One region of the Butyricicoccus sp. OF10-2 genome, then DNA from elsewhere that is predicted to be linked to it. Evidence: riboswitches for the same ligand, from Rfam matches in the RefSeq annotation. Region 1 holds a riboswitch; the other holds the start of a gene.
What was found. Region 1 has a riboswitch for cyclic di-GMP ahead of DXB00_RS08835 (hypothetical protein). Riboswitches for the same ligand answer to the same signal wherever they lie in the genome.
Positions count from the first base shown of each region.

Region 2: it holds a riboswitch for cyclic di-GMP, as region 1 does, so the genes downstream of both, DXB00_RS18195 (transposase) here and DXB00_RS08835 (hypothetical protein) in region 1, are expected to answer to the same signal.

Region 1 covers NZ_QUMC01000014.1:51,364-67,227, forward strand. Annotated here, with positions in the region: gene DXB00_RS08785 (leucine-rich repeat protein) at 1-2,249, opposite strand, end outside; gene DXB00_RS08790 (hypothetical protein) at 2,246-2,740, opposite strand; gene srtB (class B sortase) at 3,104-3,907, shown strand; gene DXB00_RS08800 (LysR family transcriptional regulator) at 3,959-4,849, opposite strand; gene DXB00_RS08805 (dicarboxylate/amino acid:cation symporter) at 5,230-6,450, shown strand; gene sdaAB (L-serine ammonia-lyase, iron-sulfur-dependent subunit beta) at 6,463-7,131, shown strand; gene sdaAA (L-serine ammonia-lyase, iron-sulfur-dependent, subunit alpha) at 7,147-8,016, shown strand; gene DXB00_RS08820 (ATPase P) at 8,175-9,182, opposite strand; gene DXB00_RS08825 (carbon starvation CstA family protein) at 9,266-10,771, opposite strand; gene DXB00_RS08830 (S-layer homology domain-containing protein) at 11,029-13,677, opposite strand; gene DXB00_RS08835 (hypothetical protein) at 13,837-14,469, opposite strand; cyclic di-GMP riboswitch class I at 14,525-14,615, opposite strand; cyclic di-GMP riboswitch class I at 14,753-14,845, opposite strand; gene DXB00_RS08840 (transglutaminase-like domain-containing protein) at 15,122-15,864, opposite strand, start outside.
Region 2 covers NZ_QUMC01000017.1:4,448-20,311, reverse strand. Annotated here, with positions in the region: gene DXB00_RS09820 (HI0074 family nucleotidyltransferase substrate-binding subunit) at 1-314, shown strand, start outside; gene DXB00_RS09815 (class II glutamine amidotransferase) at 548-1,495, opposite strand; gene DXB00_RS09810 (hypothetical protein) at 1,497-2,261, opposite strand; gene DXB00_RS17260 (hypothetical protein) at 2,298-2,555, opposite strand; gene DXB00_RS09805 (DUF960 family protein) at 2,586-2,873, opposite strand; gene DXB00_RS09800 (MgtC/SapB family protein) at 3,146-3,838, opposite strand; gene DXB00_RS09795 (MgtC/SapB family protein) at 3,852-4,577, opposite strand; gene DXB00_RS09790 (endonuclease/exonuclease/phosphatase family protein) at 4,667-5,710, opposite strand; gene DXB00_RS09785 (hypothetical protein) at 5,865-6,077, opposite strand; gene DXB00_RS17255 (MFS transporter) at 6,077-6,898, opposite strand; gene DXB00_RS17730 (MFS transporter) at 6,835-7,272, opposite strand; gene DXB00_RS09770 (MurR/RpiR family transcriptional regulator) at 7,571-8,407, shown strand; gene DXB00_RS09765 (helix-turn-helix domain-containing protein) at 8,793-8,951, opposite strand; gene DXB00_RS09760 (hypothetical protein) at 9,100-9,636, opposite strand; gene DXB00_RS18200 (IS256 family transposase) at 9,633-10,163, opposite strand; partial or broken gene DXB00_RS18195 (transposase) at 10,158-10,376, opposite strand; cyclic di-GMP riboswitch class I at 10,866-10,955, opposite strand; gene DXB00_RS09750 (helix-turn-helix domain-containing protein) at 11,163-12,002, opposite strand; gene DXB00_RS09745 (solute:sodium symporter family transporter) at 12,306-13,901, shown strand; gene DXB00_RS09740 (Gfo/Idh/MocA family protein) at 14,010-14,999, shown strand; gene DXB00_RS16680 (hypothetical protein) at 14,996-15,139, shown strand; gene iolE (myo-inosose-2 dehydratase) at 15,155-15,864, shown strand, end outside.

The sequences.
Region 1 (15,864 bases):
GCCGTATTGTTCACGATATTGCCGCCTTCGAGTACAACGCGGTTTCTGCCGGACCAGCTGTATACACCGCCGCCGCAGGATGCCGTATTGTCCGAAATCGTGCCGTCGGTCATGTGGAACCAGCCGCCGCCAACCGTGTCATTCTCGCTCAGAACGGCCGTTGCAACGCCGCCGCCCATGCCGTTGGTCTTGTTGCCGGTAATCGTGCCGTTTGTCATTTCAAACGATGCGTTGTCCTCTACGAAGACACCGCCGCCGCCTGCATTCGGCTGCTGAATTGTAGCGGAATCGACTGCCGTGCTGTTGCCGGAAATCGTACCGCCGGACATGGTGAACTTGCCGTTCTCACGCACGCATACACCGCCGCCGCGCTTTGCCGTGTTGTCTGCAATCGTGCCGCCGCTCATGGCAAGAGACGAAGTGCCGTTTACGAGTACACCGCCTGCCGCGTTATACTCCGATGCGGTATTGCCCGAAATCGTGCCCTCGGTCATCGTCATGGTGCTGTCTGCGAGGGCAACCGCGCCGGAATACTGGTTCTTGAACATACATCCGGTGATTTTGCCGCCGTTCATGGCAAATTTGCCGCCGTTCTTCACATAAACCGCGCCGCAGTTTGCGGACGAAGCGGAAATGCTGCTGAGCTCGCCGTTCCCCATGGTGAAGGAGCCGCCGTCCACCGTAATCGCACCCATGTTCGAGCCGCTCAGGCTCATACGGGTGATCGTGCCGCCGTTCAGCGTCATTGCGCCGTTTACCTCGGCAAACGAGCCGTTAGCGATGCGGAAGCATGAGAAATTGAAGCTGCCGTCCAGAATCAGCGCCGCGCCTTGCTCCACGCGGAAAGCCGGACCGGCGAAGCCGTTCTTGAACACAACCGAAAGGCCCTTGCCTTCATCGGTCAGCGTGATGGTCTTGCCGGACGGAATCGTAACCGTGCTGTCTACAATGAAGCTCTTGTTTGCGGTAATGGTGGTGTTTCCCTCTGCCGCGTCAACGGCCTGCTGCAGCGTGCTTTCTTCGCCTTCGCGGATATTTGCGCCATCGACAGTGACCGCAAACTTTACAGCAACACCGGCAGGAATCGTCAGCGGATTCGAGTCAATCGCAACATCTGCCGAGCATGCTTCAATATAGAAGTAGGTGATATTGGTATCGTTGTTAAATGCCTTTCTGTCGATGGTCTGCAGCTGGCTTTTGCCCTTGCCCTGTTCGCCAATCTGCACAGAATTCAGCTTGGTGCAGGTGCTGAATGCACCGGCCGAGATGGTCTGTACGCTATCGGCAAGCTCCAGTTTTTCGATACCGGTTCCCGTAAACGCTGCCGTACCGATGGAAACAACCCCTTCGGGGATGATCAGCGTGCCGGAAAGATTCGAGCAACTGTAAAATGCGTAGTTGCCAATATTTTTCAGCGTGCTTGGGAACGTAACACTGCTGATGGCCGTGCCGCGAAATGCATAGATACCCAGAAAAGTCAGCGCATTCGGCAGAACCAGATTGCCCTCAATCTTGACATCCCTAAACGCATAATTTCCAATCGAAGTGACCGAATTCGGAAGCTGTAATTCTCCGGTCAGACCGCTGCCATCGAATGCGCGTTCTCCAATCGACGTAACAGAATCCGGCAAATGCAGCTCGGTCAGACCCTTACAGTTGCTGAACGCACTCGTGCCGATGGCCGTGATATGAGACCAGTCAACGCCGGTAATTCCGGTGTTCAAAAATGCACCTTCCGGAATTTCGGTAATGCGTTCCGGCAGAACAACCTTACCAGTAATATCCGTCATGTTAGCGAATGCGCGGACACCCAGAGACTCGAGCGCATCAAAGGTATGCTCCCCCAGCTCCAGCGAGAAGGACTTCATATTATTGAAGGCTTCCTGTCTAATGCTCGTCAGTGCGGAGAAATTCAGGCCTTCCAGCGTAGTCAGCGAAGAACAGTTCATAAATGCCTGAATACCGACAGAAGTAACTTTGGACAGATCAGCGACCGAAGTCAGCGCCGAGCATGCCGTGAACATATAGTTGCCGATTGCGGTAATATTATCCATGCCGACAACAGTCGTCAGCGACTTCTGACCGCGGAAGGCATACTCGCCGATTTCCAGCGGCAGACCGCCCAGATCAACGGTTTCCAGTGCGAGACTGCGGTGATTTGCCCAGTCAAACGCATGATCCTGAATGCCGACAACCTTGTATTCCTTATCGTCATAGGTTACGGTTTCCGGAATAACCAGCTTGGTCACGCTGTCTGCGCAGCCGGTAACAACGGCATCGCCCGAGGAAACATCATACCGGATGCTGTCCTGCGTAAACGCGGTGACTGCATAGGTCGCAACCAGCTTTTCTTCAGCAGGCTTCTCCTCTGCCGGAATCTCAGCCGCAGGCGCTTTCTCAGCCGGTGCGGACGGTGCCGGTACGGACGGTGCCGCCTCGGTCGGCGATGCAGATGTACTCGGCGATGCAGACTCGCCCGGTGCAGACGGCTCGCTCGGTGCAGACGGCTCGGCGTTCTCGCCGGTGCCTCTGTCGGAGCGGGGCTGCTCGTGTCCGGTGTGCTTTCTGTACCGCCGTTCTCCGCTTCCGGAGCGGATGCTGCGGGATCGCCGCTCTCGGAGTAACCGGTGTCGGTGCTGCCGTCTTCCGCTTCAGCCGCAAATGCGGCAAAAGTACCCGTACTGAACGTCAGATTAAGCGACAGCAGAATGGCCATCAGCCTTGTAAACTTTTTGCTCATACTACTCAGTCCTTTATCATGAAATCAGGAAATATATCCTCCTCGCCGGTGGTCCGTATCCGCGACAGGCGAGGTGTTCTCTCTGTATGGTATAGCTTACCATACAGAGGGTACGAAAAAAGGATACATTTTGGCAGAAAGCCTTCAATACTATATCGACAAAACGTAGAAATTATTGATATGCGATTGTACAATGTGCTGAAACGCGCGGTCAGGCGTGTAAAAACAATCAAAATCTGCACGAAATATCCAGTATCGATGCGTCTGACAGATATAATTTTTTCTGTTAATCAATAAAATATATCCAATTTTACAACTTAAATCAGATATACTATAATATTATGCAAAAAACGAGGTGAGCACATGAAGCCCAAAATACAGACTATGATACTGTTTTTTCTGACAGCGGTGTTTGCCGTCAGCGCATTCATGCTGGTGCGCCAGATGGCGAGCTACCGTGCAGGTGATGAAGCCTACGCCGAGGCTTCCGAGATTGCCGCGATACCCGAAGTGCTGGAAACGGAAACCGTTCAGCAGCCAACCGAACAGCCGCAGCAGGAAACGCAGACCGAACCCGAACCCGCTCCGTCTGCCGACCCGTATGCGCAGGCGCTGGAGCAGATGGACCTGCCTGCTCTGCAGCAGGTCAACAGTGATGTCATCGGCTGGATTGCCATTCCGGGCACCGAGATTTCCTATCCGCTGGTGCAGGGCACGGACAACGACTATTATCTGACACACACCTGGAACCAAAACAGCAGCGCAGTCGGCGCGATTTTCATGGACTGCCGCTGCTCTGCCGATTTCAGCGGCTTTAACACCATCGTGTACGGTCACCGGATGAACAACGGCTCGATGTTTGCCGCGCTGAAGCACTACAAAAAGCAAGATTTCCTGCAGGCACATCCGCAGGTATATGTGACCAATGCAAGCGGAACCCATGCGTACAGAATCTACGCGGCCTATGAGGCATCGCTTGACGGAACCGCGTATTACAGTGCGTTTTCCGACGAAACGATCAAAAAAACCTTCATTGACGAAGGCGTTTCCCTGTCGGTGATCCGTACCGGCGCAGTACCGACCGTAAACGACCATATCCTCACACTTTCCACCTGCACCGGCAACGGGCACGCAACCCGCTGGGTAGTGCAGGCGGTCATGGAATAAAAAAGCATCCCGCTTGCTGTGCTTCAGCAAGTGGGATGTTGTTATATGCCCTTATTCTTCCTCGTCCGCCAGCTTTGCCACGCGGACAAATTCATCCATTTCGCGTGTGCGCCATTTTTCCTTGTGGCTGAAAATCTGGCGGTAGAGCGAAATATAGCAGTCCTCGACCGATAAACGGATCAGCCTTCCCTCTTTTACGCTGTTCTCGACCGCGTACCACGGCAGAAAGGATACACCGCGGTCAATCTCGAGCATGCGAATGAGCAGCGAGGTATCGCCGCACTCGAGCGACGGTGTAAGGATGGTCCGCCGCGCGGCAAGACGGCGGTTGAGTACACGGCGATAGTTATCCTGCTCGGTGAGGAAAAACGGCTGCGTAAGCAGTTCCTCAATCGTCAGTTCTTTTCCGCCCAGCTTCTCGCGCAGCGATGCAGACGCCACAAATACGATCTCCTCGCGCTGCTCCATCAGCTTGTTCCAGTTGTTGCTGTACAGCGGCTCATCAAGCACATAGATCATGTCCAGCTCGCCGCGTTCCATATGCTCAATCAATTCTTCCGGCTCACCGACCGTGATACGGATAGACACTTTCGGGTTGAATTTACGGTACAGATGCAGCACCGTCGGCAGCTTAAGACATGCAAGCGACTCAATCGTGCCGATATGCAGCGAACCGCGCAGCTCTGCCGTGGATGTGACCGACATACGCGCCTGATTGACCTGATTCATCACATCGCACGCGTGGCTGAGAAAACGCTCGCCTGTGTCGGTCAGCGCGATACGCTTTCCCATGCGGTCGAACAGACGCGTGTCCAGTTCCTCCTCCAGCTGGCGTATCTGCACCGTTACCGCCGACTGTGAGTAGCCGAGGCTCTCTGCTGCGCGTGAAAAACTCTTAAACTGTGCTACTCGAATAAAGGTTGCAAGCTGCCGAAGCTCCATGGATTTCCCTCTCTCCCCTATATTATCAATATTTTGAATCGAAATGATAAAATATATGAATTTGACTTAACCCATTAAACAGAATATACTAAATCTGCAAAGAGGTCAAGAAAGAAATTGGAGGTTTACCACAGATTTTTTATTTATCCTTTTTACACAAAAACCGCGTCCTATTTTACTGCATTTCGCCTAAAATAGGCGGTTCTTTTTGTGTCCGGAGGCAAAAATCTCGGCAGACTTCCACGGCAGCAGACCACAGAGGGGCAAACAAACGGTCTGCGCCGCAAAGGGTGACACCGCATAACCGAACAAGTGCGCTTTCCGCAAAGTGCCGCAGTTCAAATTGTTTGGTGCTGCCCGCCAAAAAGGAGGAAAAAGAAATGGAAGAAAAGAAAAAATTCAAACTCGGATTACTGCCCAAGCTCATCATCGCCATTATTGTCGGCATCCTGTTCGGCCAGTTCCTGCCGGAAGGCTTCTGCCGCTTTGTGGTAACGCTCTCGTCGTTCTTCAGCCAGTTCCTGTCGTTTATCATCCCGCTGATGATCCTCGCGTATGTTACCATGGGCATTGCTAACCTCAAGAGCGGCGCGGGCAAGCTGCTGCTCATCACGGTTGCCATCGCCTACTGCTCGACCCTGATCGCAGGCTCGGCTTCGTTCTTTGTAGCCGACACCCTGTTCCCGCACTTCATGAGTGCAGATGCGCTCGACAAGATCGCCGCAACCGCAGGCAACTCGCTGGAGCCGTACTTCAGCCTGGAAATCCCGGCGCTGATGAACACGCTGTCCGCTGTTGTTACGGCGTTTGTGCTCGGTCTGTGCATGTCCAGCCTGCGCGGCAAGACCATCGGTGACACGCTGTACAACGGCGTTTCCGACTTCTCCGGCATCATTGACTGCGTACTGCACAAGGTCATCATTCCGCTGCTGCCGCTTTACATCTGCGGCACGTTCACCGATATGACCAAGTCCGGCAAGACCTTTGCTATCCTCGGTATTCTGTGGAAGGTATTCATCGTTGTTATCATCATGCACCTGATCTGCATCTGCATCCAGTTCGTAATTGCAGGTCTGGTCAGCCACAAGAACCCGTTCACGCTCATCCGCAACCAGATTCCGGGCTACGCAACCGCACTGGGCACCCAGTCCTCTGCGGCTACCATTCCGGTCAACCTGCAGTGCGCTGAGGCAGACGGCGTTTCCTCGGAAATCCGCAACTTTACGGTTCCGCTGTGCGCGAACATCCACATGGCAGGCTCGATGATCACCATTACCGCCTGCGCTACCGCAGTCTGCCTGATGAACCAGCTGCCCATCTCCATCGGCACCGTTATCCCGTTCATCATGACGCTCGGCATTGCCATGGTGGCGTCTCCCGGTGCGCCGGGCGGCTCCATTATGACCGCCCTGCCTTTCCTGTACATGATCTTCGGCACCGAGGCCGGCGACCCGAGCGGCCCGATCTGCGCCATCATGGTTGCACTGTACATCACGCAGGACTCGTTCGGCACCGCCTGCAATGTTTCCGGCGACAACGCGATCGGTGTGATCGTAGAGACCATCTACCGCCGGTTTATCTGCAAATCCTCCGCTCAGTAAGGAGAATCCCCTATGTCCTTTATCAGTGTTTTTGATGTGCTGGGACCGAATATGATCGGCCCCTCCAGCTCGCATACCGCCGGTGCCGCCGTTATCGCGTATCTGGCGCATAAGATGATCGCGCCGCCGCTTAAAAAGGTGGATTTCACCCTGTACGGCTCGTTCGCCAAGACCTACCACGGCCACGGCACTGACCGCGCACTGCTCGGCGGCATCATGGGCTTTTCGACCGATGACACCCGCATCCGCAATTCGTTTTCGATTGCGACCGAGCGCGGTCTGTCCTACTCATTCACGCCGTGTGAGACCGAGACCGATGTTCATCCGAACACCGTGGACATCCGCATGGAGAATGCCGCTGGTCAGGTAATGACCATCCGCGGTGAGTCGCTCGGCGGCGGCAAGTGCCGCATCGCGCGCATTAACGGCGTTGAGGTTGACTTTACCGGTGAATACAGCACGGTCATCGTCGTTCAGCAGGACAAGCCGGGCGTCGTGGCGCACATCACCAAGGTGCTCAGCGACAAGGGTGTAAACATTGCATTCATGCGCCTGTTCCGCGAGTCCAAGGGCAACACCGCCTACACCATCGTCGAGTCGGACGGTCATTTCCCCGAGGGCATTGAGGAACCGCTCAAAAACAATCCCAACGTCCACGACGTCATGATCATCGAACCGTAAGGAGGAGAGCAGATTATGGATTTCAAAAACGCATCCGAGCTGCTTGCACTCTGCACGCAGCAGCAGCTCCCCATCTCCGAGATCATGCGCCGCCGCGAGTGCCAGCTGGGCGAAACCACGCGTGATGAGGTCACGCACCGTATGAAGAGGGCGCTTGAAATCATGCGCTCATCCGCGCTGACACCGCTCAAAACGCCGGTCAAGTCCATGGGCGGCCTGATTGGCGGCGAAGCAAAAAAACTGGCGCAGCACGCGGCCAAAGGCCGCTCCATCTGCGGGGATGTGCTGCACAAAGCGGCGCAGTACGCGATGGCAGTACTTGAGGTAAATGCTTCTATGGGTCTGATTGTCGCAGCACCGACCGCAGGCAGCGCCGGTGTTCTGCCGGGTATGCTGTTTGCCCTGCAGGACCGCTACAACATCTCGGACGAACGGCTGATTGACGCCCTGTTCAACGCCGGTGCGATCGGCTACCTCGCCATGCGCAACGCAACCGTTGCAGGCGCGGTCGGCGGCTGTCAGGCTGAGGTCGGCATCGCTTCCGCAATGGCGGCCAGCGCAGCTGTCGAGCTCATGGGCGGCAAGCCTGAACAGTGCCTTGACGCGGCCTCCACCGTGCTGATGAACATGCTCGGTCTGGTCTGCGACCCGGTCGGCGGACTGGTCGAGTATCCGTGCCAGAACCGCAACGCGGCAGGTGTAGCCAACGCACTCGTTGCCGCTGAGCTCTCGCTCGCGGGCATTCACCAGTTTATCCCGTTCGATGAAATGCTCGATACCATGTATGCGGTCGGCCGCCGCATCCCCATCGAGCTGCGCGAGACAGCCCTCGGCGGCTGCGCTGCCACACCGTCTGCATGTGCAAAATGCGGACTGTGCTCGTAAATCAGATCATATCGATACTCTTTTTCGCAGGACATTCCCACCCCTCGGGAATGTCCTTTTCGCTTACAGAATAAGCTCTTATCATGAAAGCAGAACCGCCCAAATCGAACTATCCCTCCCGGGCAGTAACCGGGAGGGATAGTTGTATCATCTGATTGTTACTGATACTCCGCATTGAGGAACATGGACTTGATGGCGACAACCTCATCGTATTCCTCCTGCGAGACGGTGACATCCGCATTCAGCGCCTTCAGGTCAACCTTCACAACGTCGAGCGCCTGCGCAGCGGTCACTGCGCGGCCATCCATGACGGCACGCTGCATGCGGCGCAGCACAACCGGATGTGCATAGCGGGCCGGCAGCGGGAAATTCAGATAGTCCGCAAGGTAAGCCTGCATTTTCTCCTGTGCCTGTGCATCATTTTGCATGATGGAGGTACGGTTGTTGCGTGCTGTCGGCAGGACGCTGAAGCCTGCAAACGTAAATATCGCGGCAAGGCCGAACAGCGTAAAATAAATCGAAAACGAGCCGTGACGCACGAAGGAAACGATACCGTAAGCCAGCGCCGCAAATCCAAGCAGTGTGATCGCCATAGCGGCCCAGCGGTAGCTGCCGTTCGTGCACTGAAAGTTCCGGCGGCGTTTTGCGGCTGCGCTCAGTCGTTCGGTCAGCTCAGGACGGCGCTCCAGATAGTCGATTGCGTTATTGAGTGCCTGCACGGTTTCCTCCGCCTGTGCGCTCATCGGCGGACGATTGCGCTCCTCTTCCTCCCGGCGGGTCTTCTCCTCGGTAATGCGCCGCTCGGCCGCCGCGCTGACACACGGAATAGACGGGTGCTCAGCTCGGATAACGCTCAGGAAATCATCGACCTGCTGCTCGTACTTGAAATTGCACACCTTCTGTCCGCCGTCGAACTCCACGACCAGATAGGACAGCGTGGCGAAAATGCCCTTGCCGGAAAAGCCGCCCTTGCTCATCGCAACGCGCTTGTACACACGCGTTACCATGGAAAACGGAACATAATACCGCCGGTCAATAAAAAAGCTGTTCAAATAGAGGGCATGCCTGCCGATGCCGCACGGACCGATTTTCCGACAGGTTTTTTTATCCTCGGCAAGCGACGCGTCATCAATACGTCCCGCGCTGAGCGGATAAGGTTTCAACATTTTCCGTCACCCCGCAATTATCGTTATGGATGGCCGCAGCCGACCGCACAAAGGAACGGCCGGCTGCAGCAATGCTATTATATTCAAGCAGATTTCTTTGCGCCGCGCTTCTTGGTCGCACGGATGAACAGTGCGAGCAGCAGTGCCGCGAATACAATACCGATCGGGTACGCCACTGCGGTATTGTAAATTACCGTGCCGTCCGCTGTCTTGCTGTTCAACAGGCTGCCGAGGCACTCCGGTGCGAGGATGAAGTAGGTGCAGGAAACTGCACTCATGAACGTAGCCGGAACAGCTGCAATCCAGAAGTTCTTCTTTTCGGTAAACAGGTACATAGCTGCTGCCCACAGAACGATCATAGCGAGCGTCTGGTTGGTCCAGCTGAAGTAACGCCAGATAACCGTGTAGTCGATCAGACCGGTTGCATTGCCGATGCCGAGGATAGCGCCGATACCGAGTACCGGGATGCACAGCTTCAGGCGGTTTGCGTACGAACTCTGATCCATGTGGAACCAGTCGGACAGCGTCAGACGAGCGGAACGGAATGCGGTATCACCGGAAGTGATCGGGCAGATAACAACGCCGATCATGGCCAGAGCAATACCAACGCCGCCCATAGTCTTGGAGCATACATCATAGATCGCTGCGGACTGACCGCCTGCCAGCGCTTCCGCCAGACCGGTGTTGAGACCGCCGGTGACCTCATACAGAGCACAGCCGGCTGCCGCCCAGATCAGTGCGATAATGCCTTCGGCTACCATTGCGCCGTAGAATACGAAGTGACCCTGCTTCTCGTTCTTCATGCAGCGCGCCATCAGCGGCGACTGCGTGGAATGGAAGCCGGAAATTGCACCGCATGCAACCGTGATGAACATAAAGCTCCAAATCGGCGTGCCGGACGGGTGCATATTGTACAGGTGAGACCAAATCTCCGGAATGGTGTAATTCGGGTTGGTGAAGATACCGATGATAACACCGACCGCCATGATGATCAGGCACATGCCGAACAGCGGGTATACCTTACCGATGATCTTATCGATCGAAATAAAAGTTGCAATAAAATAGTAAACCAGGATGAGGATCAGCCAGAACAGCGTGGTCGAAAGCACACCGGACACACCGTTGCTCTTGCACAGCGTAACGATCAGACCGGCCGGGCCGACTGCAAATACCGTACCGACCATGATCAACAGTACAACTGAGAACACACGCATGATATTCTGCATGGTGTGACCGAGGTACTTGCCGGTAACCTCTGCGATGGAGGCACCGTCGTTTCGCTCACTGATCATGCCGGAGAAGTAATCGTGTACGCCGCCGGCAAAAATGGTACCGAATGTGATCCACAGGAATACGACCGGGCCCCAGAGGGCGCCCTGCAGGGCACCGAAGATCGGGCCAAGGCCGGCGATGTTCAGCAGCTGTACCAGAAACAGCTTCCACTGCGGCATGACAACGTAGTCAACGCCATCGTTAATGCGAACTGCCGGCGTTTCCCGGTCATCCGGGCCAAAGGTTTTGTCCACAATTTTACCATAAGTAAGATAGCCGGTGATCAATAATAATAAGCATACGATAAAGCTGATCATATTATCTCCTCCTCTATACCGGCTGCGAAAGCATGACTTTCGCATAAAAATCACCGAAAAGCCTACTTTTGGAATTCCTCTTTTTCCCTTTCGGCAATCCCTATTATGAACCTATGATATAAAAACCACAAGGACAATATGTTATAATTTTAACAAGAAAAATTTGCCGAAATTTGTTTCCTTTAGAAAAAACTATCAGCGCAATAAAATCCCCCGACCAATGGCCGGGGGATTCGTTCGCCCTTATAGGAAAGTATTTACTTTTCCAGTTCGGTCCAATCACGAGTTTCGCGCAGCTTGCTCCACTTCTCGTGCTTGTTTCCCTTGATGTCGTAATAGTGGCTGTTCGTAGCCTCCTGTACGGCCAGGTAATACCATGCGGAAGTATCGGAGTTGTCGCTCCACTTGATCATGTCGTTGTGCAGATCCTTTGCAGTCTCCGGAAGGCGCTTGAGGACGCGGTTTACGAGCATCATCGCCTCAGCACGGGTGATCTTGTTATTCGGACGGAAGGTGCCGTCGGTATAACCGTTGATCCAGCCGTTGTTGGCAGCGGCGCTGATTTCGTTCTTTGCCCAGTGGGATGCAATGTCGCTGAAGTCAACAGCGGTCGTGTTGGCCTTGTCGTCAAAACGAGCTGCGATCGCAGCGAACTCCGCACGGGTGATCGGCGCATTCGGATTGAACTTGCCCTGGCTGTCGCCCTTCACGATGCCCATAGCGCTCAGCGTAGAAACAGCGTGGTTGTACCATGCGCCGGCTGCTACATCGGAGTAGCTGTTGGACTTGGTGGAGTTTGCATTGCGGGTCTCATCGGTGAGCAAACGGAAGAAGATGGTTGCTACCTCAGCACGGGTAATGCCGTTCTGAGGACGAACGGTGCTGTCCGGATAGCCTACGATGTAAGCATAGTGGTCATCGCCGTTCAGACCGGTCGGTACATCATCCGGAATGGTAACGGTGGGCTTGCGGCCGCCGCCGCCACCGCCGCCGGAAGAAGATCTTCTTGCGTAGGTGTAGGTAAAGACGGTGTCAGCCTTGATTTCCATGTCAACCTTCGGCTCAACATTCCAGCTGCCAGCACGATAGTCAGCGTCCGGGGTATTGCCTGCCTGTGCGATGTTGGATTCAACCAGCTTCGGCTGAACCGTTTTGCCAGTTTCCATGTTAATCGTGGAAACGTAGAAGATAATGTCCTTGTTATCCTTCGTGTGGCTGTCCCACTTGCCGTTTACTACCTTTTCGGTTACCTTGTACTGGTAACGATCGGGAATGCCGTCACCCTTGTTTTCGGGATCCTTGGAATCGCCCTTGGTGTCAGGATCATAGAACAGCTTGAGCGTCAGCTTCGGAACAGTGCCATCTGCATTTTTAGTCACCGTACCGCTTGCAAGGTAACCATCTGCATGCAGATTCAGCACATAACCAGTGTAACCCTTCGACTTGGCAGTAATGGTCTCATTCAATGCTGCAGTACCGGTTTCGGTATCAGCTTCGACAATTTCATATCTCTCAGTCGTCGGATTGTACTTGTAGTGCTCGATGGCGTACGCGTACTTCGGTACAGTAGCGTAGGTGTAGGTGAATACGGTGTCGTTTGCAACCGTCGCACCAACAACAGGGGTCGTATCCCATTTGCCTTCGCAGTAACCAGCAGCCGGCTTTTCGCCAGCAGTCGGAATACCGTCCGGAATAACGACTTTTTCGATTGCGTTGCCGTTTGCGTCATTGAACGGAACGTAAACGATAACGCCAGCGTTAGTGTCATTGTTCCAGTTGCCGTTTACAACCTTGAAGGTCAGACGGTATTCCCATGCGTCCGGGATGCCGTCACCCTTCTCTTCCGGCTTCTCCCGGTCGCCCTTGGCGTCAAGGTAGTAGTGGAGGTTAATGGTTACAACTTCTACCAGCCTACCGTCCTGCGAAGCAGGGGTAATCGTGGTCATAGACGGAACATAAACGTAGTTCTGCTGGTTCTTCGCATAGTCCGCGTAGAGAGACGCAATCGACGTACCCTTAACAGCAGTACCCTTCTTCGAGAAAGCCATGTCGGCAATCTCGTCACCATTTTCATCGTAGAAATGCTGGTTAATGGTGTACTTATACTCCGGATCCGGATTCTTCACGTAGTTCGGAGTAAAGATAACATCATGTGCAGGCATGGTGAACTTGCCGTCAGTAATCTTTACACCCTCCGTCTCAAGCGTCCAACCAGTAAAGGTGAAGCCGTCCTTTTCAGGATAGTCTTTCTTTACAGATACCTCAGAATTAACATCGTGAGACTCTTCTTCATACGTGGTTTCATCTTCATTCTGGTAGATTACCTTGTAGGACTTCGGCGTCCACTTTGCGTACAGAGTCAGGTCTGCATTCGGCATCCGATCGCCAGTCTGGTACGGCTTATTGTTTGCTTCATCGTACCAACCGTCGAACCTATAGCCTTCACGAGTAATTTCTGCATCAGTCGGAAGCGTCAGCTCCATCTTGGGGTAAACCTTATCCTTGCTGTAGCTGCCGTCAGCAAGCGTACCGCCGTTCGCATCATAAGTCAAATTATGAGAAGTTGCGGAAACATAAATCTTAACGGTAGCATTGCGCTCGTCATTCGTAACCTTAGCAAGATCAAGGCTAAACTGATACTCACCATTTACCTTCTCAGGCTTTCCGAGACCCTCCGGGTCAAGTACTACACTATCAATCATGTAATCCGCAGTCTCCGTCTGACGAACACGTACCGCAGAAACATTAACGGCCGAATTGTACCAGAACGTCTCACTGCGGAGCTCTTTACCAGCATCGAGACCATCCTTAATAATAACCTGATAAGTTACGCTGCGGCGTTCAGGATACTGTATCCAGTTCGGTTCAGCATTAACAGTCCAGTCGGACACGTCAATCTGAACCATCTGAGAATACTCAGTGCGAATCAGATAGTAGAATACAAGCTGAGAGCCTTCAGCAAATGCAGTCCACTTAGGCGAATTCTTTGCCTGATACTCAAGCTGACCGTCGTTGTAGCGAATATTGGTGATTTCGGTACCCTTAGCGGTCTTGTCATCGCCACCCTAGTCAGTCTGCTTTTTGTTGCTGGCATGCACACGAGCCTGCCAGAAAACGGTGTTGTAGGCCGCGTCTGCAGTTGCTTCGCGCTCAGCGGGTGCGAGGTCGGTAACAGCCTTGCCATTGCCGACAACAGCTTCGTTGATGGTCATCGAGTTGCCATCGTCACCGACTGCCCGACGGTTGGTCAGCCAATATTCAGCCTCGATGGTCTGAACCTTATTGGCATAAACATCAACTGCGTTATCGCTATTACCGCTCGTCGTTGCAATTTCATTTGCCGGAGAATTGCTTACTGCATCATTATTCTGAGAATCATTTTCATTGGAACTGCTATTATTGCCAGTCTCCTCGATGTCCGTACCGCCGGACGGTGCCTGTGCAGGATCCGGATTCTCAATCTGTCCTGCCTGTGCAGTATCCTGAGGCTCAGTCTGTCCTTGGGTCTCAGCATCGGGAGTTTTTTGAATGGTGTCTTCTGCGGGAGTACTGTCAACAACCGGCATCTGGTCTTCCGGTGACGGAAGGGTGGTGATGCCTTCATCGCCGGCCAGCGCCCAGGTCGGGCACATGGTCAGCGCCATGATAGTCGCAAGTGCTCCTGCGAGCAGACGTTTACGCATATTCTTTTTTAACATAGGAATACCTCCTTGGTCAGCGTGCATGCTGATCGAGAGGGATTGCAAATGTATTTCTGGCAACCGGCTGCCATGCGGAAAGAGACTTTCCGTTTAGGCCCCTGGCTTTGCGAGACCGGCTTTCACCGATGGTGCCTTTGTCTGTACAACTTGCTCCTCAACGAGCCGCACAGATCATGTGTTTGTGGGTTTGCGATAATCTCAGAATGCAATGCAGTTTCAACCTCCAAATAAAATACCCCCTTTACAGCGCGCATAGCTCTGCAAGGGGGTATAAAGCACCTTTGGCAGCCGGCTGCCATGCGGAAGAAAGTCTTCCGTTTAGGCCCATTTAGCTTTGCGACACCGGTTTTCACCGGCTGTGCCTTTGTCTGTACCTGTACCCCTTTACGGAAGTCATGCACAGAATTTTACGATCTTTTCTGTCGGCAGACACGCCGGACTGCATACACAGCCCTTTGCCTGCGCAGGACAGAAATCCTCCGGATCCTCTTCTTTAGTATACCATAAATGCCCGCGAACAACAAGCAAATACTGTAAAAACGAAGAAGAGTTTCAATCCGGAATCGTTTTTTATGCAAGAAATCGCCGCTGATTGGGCATAAACATATCCCATCAGGACCATTTGCATACAAAATGAAATGAAAAAGTGTTAAGCCGCAGCTACTGCAAGCGCATCGCTAGTGCTGGTGTAGGTCAGCGGAGATACACAGTCATGCAGGGTTTTTGCGTTCTTCACGCTGCGGGTAACCGCGTAGGTCAGGTCAATCTGATACCACTTGCCATTCAGGTTTACCTTGTTCCAAGCGTGGTAGCTAGAGCCGGCGTAACCCTTGGTCAGTGCACACGGGATGCCCTGGCTGCGGCACATTGCTGCAAACAGCGAGGAAAAATCGTAGCAGATACCGGTGGTGCCCTTCAGGGTAGCGGCGGTATCCGGGATGTACTTGGTGATCGTGCCGCTGGTGATCTCATTCGCCAGCTTGTTATCATAAGTATAACGGCTTGCCATATAGTTGTAGATGGCGATAACCTTAGCCTCATCGGTCTTGGCGTTCCTGCAGAGCTCAGCAGCCTTAGCGGATACCGTATCACCCTTGGAGAACTGAACCTCGGAAGTGGAGACCAGATACGGAGTGTAGCTGTCCTTAACGGTTACGTTCATGGACTTGGACTCGACCTGCTGATAGGACGTACCAGAAACGTTGCGGTACAGCGTTACGGTGTACTTGCCGTTGCCCTTATCGAGAGAGAAGGAAGCATCCTTGCCGCTCGGGCAATCATAGAATACAGTCTTGCCGCCGTTGTACTGAATACCAACCTTGAGCCTTGCACTCGAGGAGTAGTTTACGGTAACATAACCGTGAGTGGAATTACTCATATCCACAACATCAT
Region 2 (15,864 bases), on a different contig from region 1:
AGAATCCTGCCAAAATCATTCGCGACGGTGTAATCCAGCGCTTTGAGTTCACCTGCGAGCTGGCGTGGGAAACCACTCGTGAGTTCTTACTTGACCAAGGATTTACTGAACTGAACAGTCCGAAAGCAACGATGCGTAAGGCGTTCTCGTATGGCCTGATTGATGATGAACAGGCGTGGATTGCACTGCTGAATGCTCGCAACCAGACCTCGCACATTTATGACGATGCAACCGCGCAGGAAATTTACTCGCAGATTGAGAGCGAGTTTGTATCTCTGTTTGATAATCTTATTGAGCAGTTGAAACGTGGTTAAGTGCAATAGGGTCGCCGCATATTTTGACATATTTCAAGAGTCCAAAACCGACCCTATTGACATAGCTTTTCGTTGTTTTAGATGGGTATACCCAAATGAAAGACTCAAAAAAGTACCGGTTCGCGTGAGCCGGTACTTTTGCGTTCAGTCATCGTCTGACAGCAGATCAGCCAGCAGGCCGATGACCGTCATCACGCCGAGAACGACTTTTACTGCGTCCATAAAATCACCTCCTAATCAGTACGCATATAAAAGTTTTCACCGGTCATTTCGTTCAGGAGTGCCGGATCGTAGAGCATTTCCTCGATTTCATCTGCGGAGCAGCCGTAGTCGAGCAATGCCTGCACTTCATCTGCGCTCACGCCAAACGCTTTGGCAACCGAGAACAGGTCATCATAGTTTTCCGGCGTGTCCTCATAGTAGTCGCGGTAATATGGAGAATAACGCCGCCACCAATGCTCATAACTGGTTTTCGGCGTAAATGCGCTTGTAGTCATACGTCCGGTGCGGTCGATTTTCAGAATTTCACCCTCCTTTGGCTCCAGAATGTCCGTTGGCGCTTTTAACCGCAGCTTTTTGATGGCCTTGCACAGGATTTGCTGTGTCGAGGCGTAAATAAGGTAGCCATCATAGAACATGACGCACAGCGGATTATCGCCAACTACGAACCAGATGGAGTTGTCCTTGTCCAGAACCGTGAAGACAAATGAATCCTCGACTGCTTCAGCCATGGATTGCAGGCTGTCAAAGTCGAGGGTTTTCTGCTGTTCAAGGAGCTGAACGGCAACATAGCTGTCCGTTTCCACGCTTGTCAGCGGAAGGTTTTCTTCTGCGCGCAGTTCCTTGTCATTCCAGAGCACGCCGTTATGCGCGAGAGCAAAGCTGTTGCCGTCAACGTGACCAAGGAACGGGTGATTATTCTGGTTAAACTGCGCATTGCCTTGTGTTGTCATGTGGGTATGCCCCATAACCGCATTCACGCCGTTCGGAATGTGAATCTTCATCTTTCGAGCGGGAATCGGGCGCTTGTAAATCCGCAGACGGTCTTTGAAGTTATAGGCGATGCCGGTTGCATCCGTGCCGCGCACCTGACATTCACGCGCCAGCGTATTCAGGATTTTGTTTTTCGTGTGAGTGCTCGGGCACTCTTTAAAGTCGATTAAGCCGAATAAACTGCACATATTATTCCTCCTCGCTTGCATTTACGGGTTCGTTGACGTACAAACGGCGCTCTTTGAGGTACTGAATCAGCTCTGGTTCATGCACGGTGTCCAGAAAATCAAACCAACTAAGCTCCTGTACAGTGGTGTCGGACATAGCAACAGCCACCTCAACCAGATGGTTAACCATCTGTAAGGTGGCTTTGAGGGTATTGAGTTTGAGCGTACCGCGAAACATTCTGATTTCAACGGTATCCGAATTGGTCAGGTTTACCGCCGTGTAGCGTCCGGCACAGGAGTTCTTGGCGTGGCTCATCTGGTCTGTCGGCGTAAGCTTCATGCCGTATCGCGCCGCCCAGCGGTTCATCTGGGATTGTGTACGGCGGCTGAATCGCAAGAGTTCCGCCCAGAACTTTTCGACGAAGTACAAAAGCCGTGCAATCGCAGCTTCCTGCTGCACGTAGGTGCAGCCGAACGCCAGACGCGAGATATGCACATGCAGACCGCAGGTTCCAGCGGCGTGGCTGAGGTAGTCCATTTCCTGTGCTTTGTGGAGCACCGCCGCCCACGGCATTTCGTTCAAACGGTATGTAAGCGTCATTGGGTGCGTGACGAGTTCCAAACCATCGTCCAAGCTGCCGTCCGTCTTGATGTATAAATTCTCCGCGTCTGCATTGGCGATGTTCAACAATTTTTCGGCATTGTAACGGTCTGTGCCGCCGTTGTCGATTTCCAGTGTTACGCCGAAGTGCCGCAGACCCTTGCCGTGGAAAACGAGGTCGGGCATATAGTTATACTCGTGAATCGCGCCCTCGTGATCGTCCTAACAGCTTTCGCAGTAGGTGCGACCGTCGTCATCGTAGTAGGCGCTATAGGTGCGGATGATGCAGTCGCAGTCGTGGCACAGCGAATAATGCTCGTCTTCGATGGCGTTTTCCGCATAAATCTGTTCGTCGCAGTGGTCACAGATGACGGTTAAACGGTCGGCGCAGTCCTCGCAGAGCCAGTCGCCTTCTACCTCAAACATATCTTCAATCGGATGTTCTGCACCGCAGTTTGCACAAATTCTTGTCTCTTGCATTGGTTGTTCCTCCGTTTCGTTTGTAGGGTTTTAATATTCATCCGCCAGCAGCATAGTGGAATATGTCCGGTCATCAATCACGAACACCTTCGCGTCCACCGCGTCCGGACATTCCACTTCAAGCTCGTAACGATACGGCGGCTGTTCCTGCTCGTAGACGATGTGCTGACCGGTTGGCGTTGTGGTAAGGATAAACACTTGCAGGTAATCCTTTCTCGGCACTTCCATCGTCAAGACTATGTGCCACATGAGGTTGACGAGCCATGCGGGAATTTCGCGCTCCACGCCACGTGTCAGAAATTTTTGATTGTTGAACATCTTTGCTTCCTCCTTTTTGACAAAAAGTAAGCTCCTGAGAATATCTCAGGAGCTTCTATATCTATAATATATAGTTAAAAATGAAGGAAAAACAGAAAAAGTTCTCGCACTGCAACGCGTATTCAATAGAGAAATTCATTTTTGTGTAATTTTCGTAAAAGTGGGGATGTACACTTCGTTTTTACAAAAGAGACGAAAAATTGTGACATAAGACGCGAATTCCATTCGATTGAAAGCGCAGATTCGTCAGCCTCTTTCTGCGTTCTTCCGTTTTACAGTTCCTCGACCGACATGATGCCTTTACGCTCGCCGACCAGTGTCATCAGACGGTTTACCGTGCAGCTGCGCGGCAGGCGCAGTGTGAAGATGGCACAGGCATTGTGCTCACCGTTTTCCGCCGCACGGGTGATCTGGATATTCAGCACTTTGACATCACATCTGCGGTACAGCTGCAGCACATCGTCCAGACACGTTTTATCCTCATATTCCATATACACATTGATCTCGGGAACGTGCTCCAACACACGGTACTCCAGCCGCGAGAACACAAGCTCGGCGAGCATGATGAACACGGTCGCGAGAATGCCGCCCTCGTAGAAGCCGCCGCCAAAGGTGAGGCCGATGATGCCCGAGGTCCAGAGACCAGCCGCCGTGGTCAGACCCTTGACGCGCTGCCGCTTGGTAACGATGATGGTGCCCGCACCGATGAAGCCAATACCCGCAACAACTTGTGCACCGAGGCGCGCCATATCTGTAAAATAGTGCATATTCAGATACAGATACTGACTCGTCAGCGTGGTGATGGCCGCGCCGATGCAGATGAGGATGTGCGTGCGGAAGCCGGCCGGGCGGCGCTTGTACGAGCGCTCGATACCGATAATGCCGCCGCAGATGAGCGCGCAGGCCAGACGCACGAACACGGAAAGCGTCGTCACGTCGCGCAGGCCGTCAAAAACAGATAACATAGCAGTCCACTCCTTACAGCTCTTCGATCACGCAAAGGCAGTCCAGCTCCGCCAGATCGGAGAGAAGCTGCGTGTGCGGTATTTTTTCATTGAGGCGGATCGAGAAGATCGCACTTGGGTGCAGCGCCTCGCCACTTTTGTTCCGCTCGATATCGATGTCGTAGATCTGCACGTTCTGCGCTTTCAGCTGATTGATGATGGTACTGATGTCCCCGAGCGAATGGAACTCCATGTACAGATTGATGTCACGCGCGTTCTCCTGTATGTACGCATCCACAATTGGGAACAGGCGGATGCTGAGAAATATCATCGCGAATGCGATGAGCACGCACTCGTAAAATCCTGCGCCGACCGCAAGGCCGGTGCAGGCCGACGCCCACAGACCAGCGGCAGTGGTCAGGCCCTTGACCTGCTGGCGGCCGGTAACGAGAATGGTTCCTGCGCCCAGAAAGCCGATGCCGTTGATGACCTGTGCGCCGAAACGCGAAACGTCGGTTTTTATGCCGATCTCTGCGCAAATATCCGACCACGGCCCTGTCACCATGGTAAATTCGTACAGGCTGAGCAGCACGGTCAGCGCCGCGCCAAGACAGACGAGCATATAGGTGCGGAAACCGGCCGGACGGCGCTTGCGTCCGCGCTCCAGACCGATGCAGCCGCCGAGCAGCATCGCAAGGGCGAGCCGCACTACGACCGAGGCGAAATGAAGTTCGCGCAGGTATTGTATCATTCCACTCATTTGATGTAGGTTCTCCTCACTCGATAAAAAGTGCACACGCTGCCAATATGTATGCAGCGTGTGCAGCTTTCTACAATAGATTTCAGTATTTACTTTGCGAATCGACAGTCTGCCCAGCAGGCGTTATGGTCGGACAGCTCGGGACCTGTGAACTTCGCCAGCGCGCTGCCCGGCTCGGCCCAGGTGCAGTCCTTCGTTTCGGTCGAAATCGTGCCGTGATCGACGCATTCCATGCCGCGCGCCATCAGCCAGTCCAGCTTGAGCAGCATGCTCTTGCCGCCCGGCATCGGCTTGCGGCGCGTGCCCTCGATGCTGCTGAACTCGCGGTAGGAGAAGCCGTTTTCCTCCGCCTGCGGCAGAACGCGCTCGTACTGCTCAACGTGCTCCATATGCTTGGAGAGACGCTCCGGGTCGTTGAACAGCGCGGTGAAGCCCGGAATGTCGTTGCCGTCGAACGTATTGGTGTTCAGATCGCCGCCGATCATGACCGGTGTGTCCGGCGCGAACGAACGCTTGATCTCATCATATACGACTGCCATCTGCGCTTCGCGGCCCTCGCTGTCCGCGCGGTTCTCCAGATGAACGCTGACCGCGCCGACCTCGCGTCCGCCGATGTCGAGCGAGCAGACGATGGCAACGCGCGCACCGATACGCTTCTGACGGTCATAGTACCAGTTGTACTGCTCGGGCATATGGACGACCTTCGCCCAGCGGATGGGCCAGCGGGAGAACAGGGCGTTGCCGTGGAAGCCCTTGTTGTCCTCGGGATTTACCAGCTCGATAAACTCCAGACCGTAGGCGTAATTCATGCCGATGGATTTCGCGATTTCGTAGGCAACGTTGCAGTTGCCCGAGCGGACCGCGCCGTCATCCAGCTCGTTGGCGTAGATGATGTCCATGTTTTTGAGGTCGGGGCACATATTGAGAAAGTCGATGGTTTCGTGAAGCGTCTGGCCGCGCTCGATGTTGAATACAACGTGGCGCAGCGTTTCGGGCACCTCGGCGGGCGCATCCACGAGGTTGTGCACCTCGCACTGCTGATACTGCGGGATTTTTTCCATGACCTTGAACTGGCCGAGCGCCGGGACGAGATTACCGAGTTCGATGCGTTTTTCGTAGGACAGGGTTTCCATTTGTTACACGCCTTTCATATAAATGGTGGATATTTACAGAATTTTATTTGCGGTAGAATATGGGGGCAGCCGGCAGGAATGCTTGACTCCGCCGGCTGTTCCATATAAGGGAAGAAAAAGATGATGCGTAAAAATGAGGGAGTGCGGGGGAAAATCAGGCGTTTGCGGTCGTCTTTGCTGCTTCGGCAGCTTCGCGCTGCTTCATCTCGGTGATAATGCGCGGATAGATCTTATCGAGCTTGTAGAAGATCAGCAGAACGCCGATGCCGCCCCAAGCGATGATGTTGCCAATGATGTAGATGGCGATGAGCATCTGAGACTGTGCGGCATTGATGGTTGCGGTGCCGGCGAAGCCTACAAGGCTCATCAGGCGCCGAAGATCGCGCTCGTCATGCCGGAGCCGAACTTCTGGCCGGCGGTGGTAGCAGATACCATCAGGCCCTGTACACGGATGCCGCTCTTCCATGCGCCGTACTCGATAACGTCAGCCAGCATGGAGTATTTTACGCCGCGGAAGCAGCCCTTGCCGATGCCGCGCATGACGCAGGCAAACAGTGCAAGATTGAGGGCGCTCGGGTTGATGAACAGGGAGACCGTGCCGATAACGGCGACGATCGCACCGATCAGCGCTACGTTGCGCTTGCCGAACTTTGCGATGAACGGAGACAGAACAAGAACGGTGACGATCTGCGGAATGGATTCGAAGGATGCGAGTGCGCCGAGCAGGTCGCGGTTGCCGAGAATGTACTGTGCGTAGTATGCGTTGCAGGTGCCGGTAACTGCCTCATAGAAGGACAGGAACACAGCGAGCATGAAGAACATGATGAAGTACTTGTTGGTGACGCAGAGCTTGATGCCCATCCAGAGCGGAACGTTCTTGCCGTCCTTGGTCTTGGTCTCTTCCTTGACGCGCTCGTGGCAGTTCTTGAAGCAGATGAACAGCATGATGATGGAAACGATGGCGTAGAGGATGGAAACCTCGATCCATGCCTGCTGGGTGTCACCCAGACGGGTAACCAGCGGGAAGGTAATGGCGGTGATGACCATGTTGCCGAGGGCGGACATACCGGTACGGAACAGGTTGACAACGGCGCGCTGGTCGGTATCGCGGGTCATCAGGGTAGCTAGCGTTGCATACGGAAGGTTGAGTGCGGTGTAGACAACGGTGGTGCAGAAGTTATAGGTGATGAAAACGTAGATGCCTTGACGATCGGGGTTGCGGGCGGAACGGTGAACAGCAGGATGGCTGCGATGCCGTACGGAATCATCATCCAGAGAATCCATGCACGGGATTTGCCGTGCTTGGAATGCGTGCGGTCAACCAGATGACCGATAAGTACGTCGGAAATACCATCGAAGAAACGGGAGAACAGCATGATGGTACCGATCATAGCCGCCGAGATACCGACTACGTTGGTGTAGAAGTAAATCAGCAGCGAGGTGGTCAGGGCGTAGACAACGTTGCAGGCAACATCGCCGAGGCCGTAGGAGAACTTTTCCTTGAGATGGATCTTCTCAAATTCCTTATCACCCGCGAAAGTCGGGTTGCTGGATTTGCCCATGGTTTTGCTCAGTCCTTTTTTATTTTTCTTTTACCAGTTGCAGCGATACAGACCGTCCGTGCGCCGGGCGCATCGGGAGTGGGTCTGCCTTTGAGACGTTGTCCGGACTCGTCTCTCGCTATACCCTTTCAGTGGAAGTCCGTTCCACCGAACATCTACAAGTATAGCACTGAGCGGAATAAAATTCAATAAATCATATTGTAAAAAGAACAATATTCAATTTTGTGCATTCTTCACAAGGTCGATGTTTTGTGATACAATGAAATTACTATATGATGCGGAAGTGCAGGGTGATTGCATGGACAAGAACGTTTATGCCGCAATTCAGTCGCAGTATTCGACTTTATCCAAGGTTGGAAAGCGGATTGCGGACTATATCTTAGCCGATCCGGTACATATTACCTCGATCAGCATTCAGCAGATGGCGGCCGAGCTTGATATCGCGGAGTCGAGTATTATTCGATTCTGCAAGATCGTCGGCTGCGCGGGCTTCAGCGAGGTAAAGCTGCTGCTGGCGAAATATTCTCCTAAGTCGGTGCGCACGATTTTTGAAGATCTGTCCGAAACCGATAGTATTTCGACCATTTCGGAGAATGTGTTCAGCCGGAATATCGACACGCTCGAGCGGGCGCTCCAGCTGCTTGATTTCGAGAAAATCGAGCAGGCGGTGGGGGTGCTCAACCGGGCGGAGAATATCCTCATCCTCGGCGTCGGCGCGTCCGGCACCATCGCGGAGGACTTCTACATCCGCCTCATGCGCATCGGCATCCGCGCGGTTTCGCTGACCGATTCGCACCTGATGCAGATTCAGGCGAGCCAATGCGGCCCGGATACGGCGGTCATCGCCATCTCGCATACCGGCAAGACGCGCGAAATCGTGTCGGCCGTGCGTACCGCGAAGGAGTGCGGCGCGCCGACCATCGGCATCACCGGCTATCCGGATACGCCGCTCAAAGAGGTCAGCGACATCTGCCTTGAGCTGTATTCGCCCGAGCAGCTTTTCGTGTCGCCGCGCGTGGCGCAGTTCTCCCTCATCGACACGCTTTATGTCAGCCTCGCTATCCGCCGCAAGGACAGCGTCGTACAGAATATTGAACGCATGAATGAAGTGCTCCTGCCATTTCGCATTGATTGATCATTTTTGATCCTGTGTGTGGAATTTGATGCTTGAAAGATATATTGCATCATTGCATCTGTATCGTATATGTGCTGTGCTCGGATCAAAGAGATTATGCTAACGATCTAGCATTGTTTCAGTCAATGCTGTCCTTGTATCATGTTCCCGTTTGATTATTGCGATTAACTGCGCCGATAAAGCAGCGCCAATCTCGCGATATAGCACATCTCTGACGGCAGCTCAGATTGCCAATCGGGAACATCAGCGAAAATATATCAGCCAAACTCTTCATCTTCCACAGGATCAAATTATATTCTACAGCGCGAAAGAAAACCTTATCTGGATGTGTTGATGCGGAAAATATACGGCTACATGACCCAATAGGTATGTTTACAAATTCACCTCAAAAAAACTCCATAATCCCCGCCCTCAGCACCCTCCACTCCCGGCCAACCTTTACGGCCGGGAGTTCTTCATTTGCGATCATCTTGCGCACCTGCTGGCGCGTGGTCTTGAGCAGGGTTGCGGTTTCTTTTACGGTCAGGATTTCATCGTTCGGCATAGAAAACCTCCATCAACATAGGTGAAAACGCATTTCACTTTAATTCATGTATGCTTATTCTAATGTTGGCGATCAAACGTCAAATCATGCTGTCTAAGCAGACTCAAGCACCCTGAAACAAGCCTTTATCCGAACCATTTCCAGTACGTTAACTCGATGAATGCTTATTGGCGCCTTTGAATCTTTCATTGGAATTTGAATATTGGCCGAACTTAACCGCACTGTAGTGGAGGATAGGAAAGGATTTCTTGAAAATATCCAAACGATCTTGAACATCCGCCTTGCGGTCATAATACAGATTGCAGGTCAAATCACACCTCGACAGCTTAAACCCTTTGAGCCGCCGGTCAATGCCGATTTTATCAAGGATATTTCGCAGACGGTGCTTTATCTGCTGTACAGACTTTTCGTCAGCTTGAAATAATGCAGTCGGTTCATAGGTACTGGCGAGCAGAGAAGACGGGTTGACAATCAGTATCAGCCAGCACGGATGCGAGATGGATTGCCCTAAGTGAATTTCAACGTCGATGGACTTGAACTGCGGCATCTGGTAATACGACGAAAGTCCTAATTTCCCTTTGCCGGTACAAATGCACTCGTTTTGTTCGATAATATTCTGGATTTCGGAATATTTGCATTGTAATTTTAGTGAAAAGGTGTGGATGCCGTACTCATTCGTAATCATTTGCTGTTCCTCCGTTTCTGAGCGCATACTGTGCAGCGTTTACAGGTTTTCGGCTCATGCTGCAGCATTTTGAAAAGACTGTCATCGGTCGGAAACACGGATTTCGACTTGGTTACCTTCCTGAGCTGATGGTTAAAGCCTTCAATCGTGTTGGTCGTATAGATCAGCCGCCGAAGTTCTTGAGGAAACTTGAAATAGGTACTGAGATTTGCCCAGTTATCCCTCCACGACTGAGAAATTTTGGGGTATTTCTTGTCCCAGTGTTCTGCGAACGTGTCTAACGCGTCCAAAGCAGCCGGTTCATCTACCGCTGCGTAGACTGCTTTCAAGTCAGCCATAAGTGCCTTCAAATCCTTGTAGGAGACATATTTGCTGGAATTTCGAAGCTGATGGATGATGCAGTTCTGGATTTCCGTCTTGGGATAGACCGCCTCGATCGCCGCAGAAAAACCGGTCAAATTATCCGTACAGGCAATGAAAATATCCTCGATGTCCTGGCTGATGCTGGTCTGATTTTTCCTCAGCACCTTGGGGTCAAATTCGCTCTTGCGATCCCGCGGCACAGATACCTCTACATCGCCAAAACTGGTGCGCAGGGTTTTGCTGCTGTGCCCATTCCGGCCGTTATCCGTGTCCTTGTTCTTGTAGTCATACCGGTTGTAGCCCAGCTGATCGTCCAGCTCGGCCTCCAGACCGTTTTCCATGAACTCGGTGTTAGGTTTAAGTCTAGTCTGCCACATAGCCTCGATTGCGGTAATCTCTCCGGCACGCCATCGGGAAACAACCCGCTCGTAGTTGTCCGACAGCGGTATCGGCTTGCGTCCGGTGTACTGGCTCTTTGTCTTGGCAATGGCGATACCCTCGCGCTGGCGCTGGAGGATGTACTCGCGTTCGAGTTCTGCGACCGCCGCAAACGCCACAGTCGGCGCCATTGTCAGAAACAAACACAATGATACTATTGTCGATAACAATCATTTTTTCATAACTTTCCCTCCTCATTTTATCTGTCTTAACGGCTTCAAATTTAAATAAAAAACGCTTTCAAGACATGGCTACTCATGACTTGAAAGCGTTTTTATATCTTTGTTGGAACAGCACAAAAGGGCAGAGTTTTACTTGCTCTGCGAGCAGTGTATTGCACCGCGAATCAGCTTGCCATATTCTTTTGACGGCGTACACCTCCTTCTGCCTAATAAAGCGCAGAAGAGGTTAACAGCGTCTTCGCTGATGCTTACAACCGGCTGTCATTGCGGCGTTCGCCGCCTTAGACTCTTCCGGCTTTGCGTCCCCATCTTTCGCTGGGTTTGCCTATCTCTCAGGCACCGTGTATGTACCTGATTTTTGATGGTTATACCATAATTTGTATAAGTACGCGATTGGTCTGCTATACAATTCGCGTCATAAAAACGATATTTCGTGCAGCAATCTGATGAATATCACCGTTCGGATAGCACAGCTGCGCTGCGCTTGCCTGTCTGTACACGCGATCGTTTCATCCGGTGGACGCAGTACGGAGAGTGTGCTTTTTATTTCCACTGGGTGCGGTACTGATGTGGGGTAATGCCGGTGCTCTTGCGGAAGGCCATAATAAAGTGCGAAGCACTGGAGAAACCGCAGTTATCTGCGATGGTCTCAATACTCTGCGAGGTGGTGAGCAGCTGCTGCTTTGCGGCGCTCAGACGCACAGTCTGCAAAAACTGATGCGGTGTTGCTGACTGGTATTCCTTAAACTTACGCATATAGTAGCAGGTGCTGAGCGCAGCACGCTGGGACAGGTGTTCGATGGAGAGCGATTTGTCCGCAAAATTGTACGTCATATAGTCGGCTGAGTCCTGAATGGCGATCTCGAGATCGCTTTTTTTCTTTTCCCCGAGCACGAGCACGAGCAGAACGAGCAGCTTGTTGATCGTCAGGGAAATAATATGAGGATTGGGCTGGTTCTGGTGCACCGAGACCATGATGCGGCGGACACATTCCTCAATCTCGGCATTGCTTCCGGTGGGCAGGATGAACCCGTGCGTATTGAGGATAAGATGTGTATAGGCCGTGCTGCCGTTGCCTGCAAAGTGGAACCAGCGCATGCGAATCGGTGTGAGGGCGTGATAGCTGTGCGGTTCTCTGCAGTCAAGCAGGATCAGGCTGCCGGGACCGGCGGTGCGTGTTTCACCGCGGTAGGTGACCGACAGTTCGCCTTCATCTACAATAAGCATCTGGCAGATATCCAGATAATTACGCTGCATACCGTATGTTTCGTCGCAATGGTAGCTGCCTGCGTGCGGAACATGGTACAGGTTAGTCGCGGTGAAGGCATCTGCATCGTGGTAATAGCGGACAGAATCTGCCAGAATACCCATATCATTAAGCATAATTGGTGTCAACTCCTTTTTTGTACCATATCATGGCATGGAAATGCAGTCATTCGCTTTTCTTATACAATTATATCAAAAAATGATACTGATAAAAAGTATAAAATTTTGATATTTTATTATTATCCTGTGTAGTGATGAATGTGAGAATTTGATATATGATAGGTACAACGAAAGGGAAACGAACAAAAACGCAAAAAATAGTTTCTTTTGAGTTAAAAAGACAAAGGGAAAAGAAAAAACAAGAATAGGAAATTCTACAATATAATAGGATTTTCTTGTTCAGAAGAGGGGTTGAAACATTTGATTATCATTTTAACATTCATCGCCTTCACCGGTCTGGTGGCCTTGATCTCATGGTACAAGACCAAGGAGGAGAACCTGTCCACCAAGGAAGGCTACTTCCTTGCAGGACGCGGACTGACCGGCCTGGTCATCGCCGGTTCACTGGAAATGACCAACCTGTCCACCGAACAGTTGGTCGGACAGGCCGGACAAAGCTACTCAACCAACATGGGCGCCATGAGCTGGTCGGTAAACGCAAGTATCGCGCTGCTGGCGCTGGCACTGATCTTCCTGCCGAAGTATCTGAAAGCCGGCATCACCACCATTCCGGAATTTCTGGAGGTTCGATTTGACCGCACCACCAAGCAGATCATCTCGTTCCTGTTCCTGCTCGGCTACATGCTTACTTACCTGCCGACCGTACTGTACTCCGGTGCGCTGGCCTTCAACCAGATTTTCCATCTGGATCAGCTGTTCGGCATCACCACTTATCAGAGTATTGCGATCCTGTGTGTTGCAATCGGCGTTATCGGTTCCATCTACGCAATCTTCGGCGGCCTGAAGGCAGTTGCGGTATCCGACACCGTAAACGGCGTGGGTCTGCTGATCGGCGGTCTGCTGATCCCGATCCTGTCCATCTGCATCCTCGGCAACGGCAGCTTCCTTGCCGGCATTCAGGACTTCATCACCAATGTTCCGGCGGAAAAGTTCAACGCGGTCAATCCGGCGAACGCTCTGCCTCCGATGATTCCGTGGCCGGTTCTGTTCCTCGGCATGCTGTTCAACAACCTGTTCTACTGGTGCACCAACCAGTCCATCATCCAGCGCACGCTGGCTGCCAAGAATCTGGCACAGGCACAGAGAGGTGCTGTATTCACCGCATTCCTCAAGCTGCTGGACCCGTTCTTCATCACCATCTGCGGTCTGCTGGCTTACCGCTTCTTCGGAGACGGCCTGGCAAACAGCGACCTGGCATACCCGTCTCTGATCACCACGGTTGTTCCGAACTGGCTGCTCGGCATCATCGCAGCGGTTCTGTTCGGTGCGATCCTGTCGTCCTTTAACTCGGCACTGAACAGCTGTGTAACGCTTTACACGCTGGACTTCCACCGTCCGCTGTTCAACCAGACCGCAAGCGACTCTCATCTGGTAAGAGTAGGCAAGCGTGTTGGTACCGGTCTTGCGATCGTATCCATCTGCGTAGCGCCGTTCGTCAGCAATGCACCGTCCGGTCTGTATGACTTCCTGCAGGAGTGCTTCGGCTTCTACTCCATGCCGATCCTCGCGATCGTGCTGGTAGGCTTCTACACCAAACGCGTTCCGGCCTGCGCACCGAAAATTACGCTGGTCGTACACGTCATCCTGTACTCGATCTCCAAGTTCCTGCCGCTGAATGTGCATTACCTGTATGTTCTTTCGGTACTGTTCCCGGTAGACCTGGCACTGATGCTGCTCATCGGCAAGTTCAAGCCCCGTGCTACCGACTTCATCCTCGAGGATTCCAAGGCTGTTGACCTGACCCCGTGGAAGTATGTAAAACCCGCCGCGCTGACCTGCTTCATCCTGATGCTTTGCGTCTACGCGCTGTTCTCTCCGATCGGTCTGGCTCGATAATGAGCCGGCCCCCGGAAACCATTCATCTATTCACATTGTAAGAAACGCACAAGGCGTTTTCGATAAAATCCAACAAGAGTATTGAGATTTTTTGAGGAGGAAAAACTTATGAGCAAGGAAATTAAAATCGGTCTGATCGGCGCTGGCTGGATGGGCAAGGCCCACACCACCGCATTCCACAACGCACGCATGATCTTCGGCGATGATATGCCGGTATTTGAGCTGGTAAGCGACGTCAGCGAGGATGCAGTAGCAAAGTTCGCCAAGAACATGGGCTACAACCGCTACACCACCAACTGGATGGACGTTGTCACCGATCCCGAAATCGACCTGGTTGACGTTGCAACCCCGAACTGCATGCACTACGAGATGGCAAAGGCTGCTCTGGAGCACGGCAAGCATGTCTTCTGCGAGAAGCCGCTGTCTCTGTCTGCTGAGCAGTCCCGCGAGCTGGCTGATCTGGCTAAGGAAAAGGGCGTAGTCAACTACTGCGGTTTCTCCAACATCATGAACCCGGCAAACCAGTACGTTGCAGAGCTGGTTAAGTCCGGCAAGCTGGGCAAGATCATGCGCGTACACGCTACCTACGATCAGGATATGCTGCTCGATCCGTCCATTCCGATCGCATGGCGTCACATCAACAAGCTGGCAGGCTCGGGCGCACTCGGCGACCTGTGCAGCCACCTGCTGAGCGTTTCCCAGATGATCATGGGCGACATGAGCGAGGTTCTGGGCGTACAGTCCATCGTTATTCCGGAGCGTCCGATCAAGGCAGGCAGCACCGAGATGGGCAAGGTTGAGAACGACGACCTCATCACCTTCCTCGTTAAGTATGAAAACGGTGCAATTGGTGACTTCTCGTCCTCTCGTGTTGCAACCGGCCGCAAGAACTACTTCTATTACGAGATTCAGGGCACCGAGGGCTCGGTAGTATACGATCTGGAGCGCATGTGCGAGGTTCAGGTTTACTTCAAGGCTGACGCTGACAAGGACAACGGCCGTGACTGCGGCTTCCGCACCGTACTGCTCAACCCGCAGCACGAGGGCTTCAAGTACTTCCAGCCGGCAGGCGGCATCGCGATCGCCTCGACGACATGAAGACCCTGCAGGCTCACGCACTGATGCAGGCTATGCACGGCGGCGAGTACATCTGCGACTTCGAGATGGGCGCCAAGGTTGACGGTATTATCAACGCAGTTCTCAAGTCTGTTAAGTCGGGCACTTGGGAAAAATGCTGAGGGAGGTAGCAAATCATGTTTAACAACGTAAAACTCGGCATCGCGCCGATTGGCTGGACGAATGACGATATGCCGCAGCTCGGCGGTGAGCTCACCTTCGAGCAGATGGTTTCCGAAGCGGCTCTGGCAGGCTTTCAGGGCACCGAGGTTGGCGGCAAGTTCCCGACCGACCCGGCCGTACTGAACAAGGCACTCGACCTGCGCGGCATCAAGATTGCATCCCAGTGGTTCTCGAGCTTCCTGTGCTCGACCCCCTACGAGGAGAACGAAAAGGCATTTATCGAGCAGCTGGACTTCCTCGAGGCTGTCGGTGCAAGCCGCATCAACGTATGCGAGCTGACCCGCTGCCTGTTCGCAGAGGAGTGCTCGATGTTCGGTGACAACAAGCCGATCGCCACCGACGAAGAGTGGGATAAGCTGTGCGACGGTCTGAACAAGCTGGGCAAGATTGCTGCTGACCGCGGCTTCAAGCTGTGCTTCCATCACCATATGGCAACGGTTGTACAGACCTTCGAGGAAACCAAGCGCTTGATGGACAACACCGATCCGCGCTATGTTTACCTCTGCTTCGACACCGGCCACTTCACCTTCTCCAAGGAGGACGCCGTCAAGGCAGCCAAGGAGTTCGGCCCGCGTATCGGCCACGTTCACCTCAAGGACATCCGTCCCGACATGATGGAAAAGGCTTACGCCGAGGGCTTCAAGTTCCGCAAGGCGGTACTCGA